Regions from separate parts of the Dactylosporangium sp. CA-092794 genome, predicted to be linked through region 1. Evidence: riboswitches for the same ligand, from Rfam matches in the RefSeq annotation. Region 1 holds a riboswitch; the other holds the start of a gene.
The links. Region 1 has a riboswitch for ZMP and ZTP ahead of glyA (serine hydroxymethyltransferase). Riboswitches for the same ligand answer to the same signal wherever they lie in the genome.
Positions count from the first base shown of each region.

Region 2: linked by a shared signal. The riboswitch ahead of ACQPXD_RS56430 (bifunctional 5,10-methylenetetrahydrofolate dehydrogenase/5,10-methenyltetrahydrofolate cyclohydrolase) and the one ahead of glyA (serine hydroxymethyltransferase) in region 1 are both predicted to bind ZMP and ZTP.

Region 1 is NZ_CP192044.1:1,618,523-1,620,716, reverse strand. Features, by position in the region: gene ilvD (dihydroxy-acid dehydratase) at 1-1,248, shown strand, start outside; ZMP/ZTP riboswitch at 1,325-1,407, shown strand; gene glyA (serine hydroxymethyltransferase) at 1,433-2,194, shown strand, end outside.
Region 2 is NZ_CP192044.1:13,007,852-13,010,045, reverse strand. Features, by position in the region: gene ACQPXD_RS56435 (protein jag) at 1-584, shown strand, start outside; ZMP/ZTP riboswitch at 996-1,078, shown strand; gene ACQPXD_RS56430 (bifunctional 5,10-methylenetetrahydrofolate dehydrogenase/5,10-methenyltetrahydrofolate cyclohydrolase) at 1,094-1,999, shown strand.

The DNA.
Region 1 (2,194 bases):
ATGTTCACCGCCAACTCCATGAACTGCCTGACCGAGGCGATCGGCCTCGCGCTGCCCGGCAACGGCTCGACGCTGGCCACCCACGCCGCCCGCCGGGAGCTGTTCTCCCGGGCCGGCTCGCTGGTCGTGGAGCTCGCCAAGCGCTACTACGACGGCGACGACGCCTCGGTCCTGCCCCGGGCCATCGCGTCGCGCCCCGCGTTCGAGAATGCCGTCGCGCTCGACGTCGCCATGGGCGGGTCGACCAACACCGTGCTGCACCTGCTGGCCGCCGCCCGCGAGGCCGAGCTGGACTTCACGGTCGCCGACATCGACGCGATCTCCCGCCGCGTGCCGTGCGTGGCCAAGGTCGCGCCGAACACGCAGAAGTACCACATGGAGGACGTCCACCGCGCCGGTGGCATTCCTGCGATCATGGGTGAACTGTCGCGCGGGGGCCTGTTGAACGAGTCGGTGTATTCCGTGCACAGTCCGACGCTGGGCGAGTGGCTGGACAATTGGGATATTCGCGGCGGTAAGGCCTCGCCGGAGGCGATCGACCTGTTCCACGCGGCGCCGGGCGGAGTCCGCACGACCGAGCCGTTCTCCACGACCAACCGGTGGAGCTCGCTGGACACGGACGGCGCGGAGGGATGCATCCGCAGCGTCGAGCACGCGTACACCGCCGACGGCGGCCTCGCGATCCTGTTCGGCAACCTCGCGCCCGACGGCTGCGTCGTGAAGACCGCCGGCGTGCCCGAGGAGAACCTGCGCTTCGCGGGCCCCGCCCGGGTGTTCGAGTCGCAGGAGGCCGCCGTCGACGGCATCCTGGCCAAGCAGGTCGTCCCCGGCGACGTCGTGGTCATCCGCTACGAGGGCCCGAAGGGCGGGCCGGGCATGCAGGAGATGCTGTATCCGACCTCGTTCCTCAAGGGCCGCGGCCTGGGTCGCGCCTGCGCCCTGATCACCGATGGCCGTTTCTCCGGGGGTACTTCGGGACTCTCCATCGGCCACATCAGCCCGGAGGCGGCCGGCGGCGGCCTGATCGCCCTGGTCGAGGACGGCGACCCGATCGAGATCGACATCCCGGCCCGCTCGCTCGAGCTGCGGGTGCCCGAGGAGCAGCTCGCCGCCCGGCGGATCGCCCAGGAGAAGCGCGACCACCCGTACACCCCGGCCGACCGCGACCGCCCGGTCTCGGCCGCGCTGCGCGCCTACGCGTCGATGGCCACCTCCGCCAGCGACGGGGCGTACCGCCTGGTGCCGTAACCGACCCGTTCGACAATGCCATTTCCGGTGGCCGGTTCCACTACCAGCCGCCCGGTTCCACTACCATCGGCGGCGTCATCTGCGACTGGCGCACACAAGGTGGAACCGACCACCGGGGAGCTCCCAAGGAATCCGGCACCGCGCGCCTGGGTGCCCGATCGTGGCATCTGCCAGGAGGAAGCGCATGCACGTCCCAGCCCTGACCGCACTCACCGAGGCCGACCCGCAGCTGGCCGCCCTGATCGAGGGCGAGGCCGAGCGGCAGCACGACACGCTGCGGATGATCGCCTCGGAGAACTACGTCTCCCAGGCCGTGCTCGAAGCGACCGGCACGGTCCTGACCAACAAGTACTCCGAGGGCTACGCCGGCAAGCGGTACTACGAGGGCCAGCGGTTCATCGACCCGATCGAGGAGCTGGCGGTCGCCCGGGCCAAGTCGGTGTTCGGCGTCGAGCACGCCAACGTCCAGCCGTATTCGGGTTCGCCGGCCAACCTGGCCGTGTACATGGCCCTGGCCAAGCCGGGCGACACCGTCATGGGCATGGCGCTGCCGATGGGCGGCCACCTCACCCACGGCTGGAACGTCTCGGCCACCGGCGCGTGGTTCCGCGCCGTGCAGTACACCGTCCGCCGCGAGGACGGCCGGATCGACTTCGACGAGGTCCGCGACATCGCCCTGCGGGAGCGCCCGAAGCTCATCTTCTCCGGCGGCACCGCCATCCCGCGCACCATCGACTTCCCGCGCTTCGCCGAGATCGCCCGCGAGGTCGACGCCGTCCTGGTCGCCGACATCGCCCACATCGCCGGCCTGATCGCCGGCGGCGCCCACCCGTCCCCGGTCGGCCACGCCGAGGTCATCTCGACCACGACGCACAAGACCTTGCGCGGCCCCCGCGGCGCGATGCTCATGTCCGACGAGCGGCACGCCAAGGCCGTCGACAAGGCG
Region 2 (2,194 bases), 1.6 Mb from region 1:
TGGACCAGGACGCCACGCTGGCCGCCGAGGACGCGGACGATACAGACGACGCTGAAGACGAGGACGCGGAGGAAGGCGCCCCGGCGGCCGGCGGCGGCCGGGCCACCGCGGACCTGTTCCGCGAGAGCGAGATCGCGGCCGACTACGTCGAGGGCCTGCTGGACATCCTCGACTACGACGGCGACATCGACGAGCTGGTCGTCAGCGGCCGCCCGGTCGTCGAGGTCGTCGAGGGCGGCGACGGCTCGGGCAAGCGTTTGCAGGCCCTGGTGGGCCAGCGCGGCGCGACCCTCGAGGCGCTGCAGGAGCTCAGCCGGCTGGCGGTCTTCCGGCAGACCGGCTCCCCGAGCCGGCTCCTGCTCGACGTCGGCGGCTACCGGTCGCTGCGCCGCAAGGAGCTCGGCGCCATCGCCAAGAACGCGGCGGAGAAGGTGAAGGAGTACGGCGAGGCCGTGCGCCTGGAGCCGATGAGCGCCTTCGAGCGCAAGTGCGTCCACGACGTCATCAACGCCTTGCCGGGCGTGGAGAGCGAGTCAGAGGGCGTGGAGCCCGCCCGCCGGATCGTCGTCCGCCCCTCGGCCTGACCGTCCCCGCCGTCCGCCGTTCCGCATTCGGCTCGCCCTCGCACCTGGTTTGACTTGGCTCGCCCTAGCACCCGGTTGGCCTGAACCGCCCCGACCGCACAAAGCGGTCCGGGGCGGTTCTGCTTTCTCGCCCTCGTTTCCTCCCAGTCCCGCTTGCTGCTCTCTCCTCCTCGCTCTCCCTCTTCCTCGCCCTGCCCCGCCCCTCTCTCCTCCTCGCTTCGCTCTCGCCCTTCCCCTCGCCTGTCCCTCCGCCTCGCTTCGCTCTCGCCCTTCCCCATCCCCGTCGTCTCTCTCCTCCTTACATCCCTCTCGCCTTCCGCCTCGCCTCTCTCCCCCTCGCTTCGCTCTCGCCGCTCCCTCCTCCTCGTCGCTTCCCTCTCGCCTCGGCGCTGGGACGGCATCGGGCATAATTGGCGAAGACGCGACTGGCGGCACCAAGGATGGGCAACCATCGGGAAGCCTCGGCGTGGGAGTCGACCGCCTGGGCTCCCACGGATGCGAGGAGTCGTATGTCCGAGTCACCCACGGCTGTGTCCTCTTCCACCACGCCGTCCGCCCACTCCGCCCGCCTGCTTCCGGGCGCCCCGGTCGCCGACGCGATCCTGGCCGATGTGGCATCCCGCGCCGAGGCCCTCCGCTCCCACAGCATCACCCCGTCCCTCGCCACAATCCTCGTCGGCGACGACGACGCGAGCGCCGGCTACATCCGGATCAAGCAACGCCAGGCGGCCGAACTCGGCTTCGCCTCCCCGCACGCCCACCTCCCGGCAACGGCGACCCAGCGAGAACTCCACGCCGTCATCGACGGCTTCAACGCCGACCCCGCCGTCCACGCGCTGCTGATCCAGTACCCGATACCGCCACACCTGGACTACGAGGCCGCTCTCATGCGCGTCGACCCGGACAAGGACGTCGACGGCATGCACCCGCTGAACCTGGGCCGCCTAGCCGCCGGAATCCCCGGCCCCCTCCCCTGCACGCCGGCCGGCATCGAGGCGCTACTCGCCCACCACGGCATCCCGGTGAGCGGCCGCGAGGTGGTGATCCTGGGCCGCGGCGCGACACTGGGCCGCCCCCTCGCGATGCTCCTGGCCCAGAAGCGCCCAACGGCGAACGCCGCCGTGACGGTGGTACACACCGGTGTCCCGGACTGGCCCCGCTACACCCGCCGCGCCGAGATCCTGATCGCCGCCGCCGGCGTCCCGGGCATCATCCAGCCGGAGCACGTGAAGCCCGGCGCCGTGGTCATCGGCGGCGGCGTGCGCTACGAGGGCCGCCGCCTCTTGCCGGACGTCGCCGAGGAATGCGCCGCCGTAGCCTCAGCCATCACCCCCCGAGTAGGCGGCGTAGGCCCCACCACCGTAGCCATGCTCTTCCGCAACGCCATCGAAGCCGCCGAGCGCCGTTTCACGTGAAACCCCCGTTTCACGTGAAACGTTTGGGGCGGGCACCCGCCGCCGAACGCCGCACCACCCGAGCCTTAATCGCTCACGGGTTTCGCCCAGCACCGCCGCCCGTTCGCCCACACCACCCATGCGCGCACCGCGCCCAGGCGGCGCCCCGGGGTCGTGCCACGGGCGGGGGTCGAGCCGTGGCCCGGGGCCATGCCT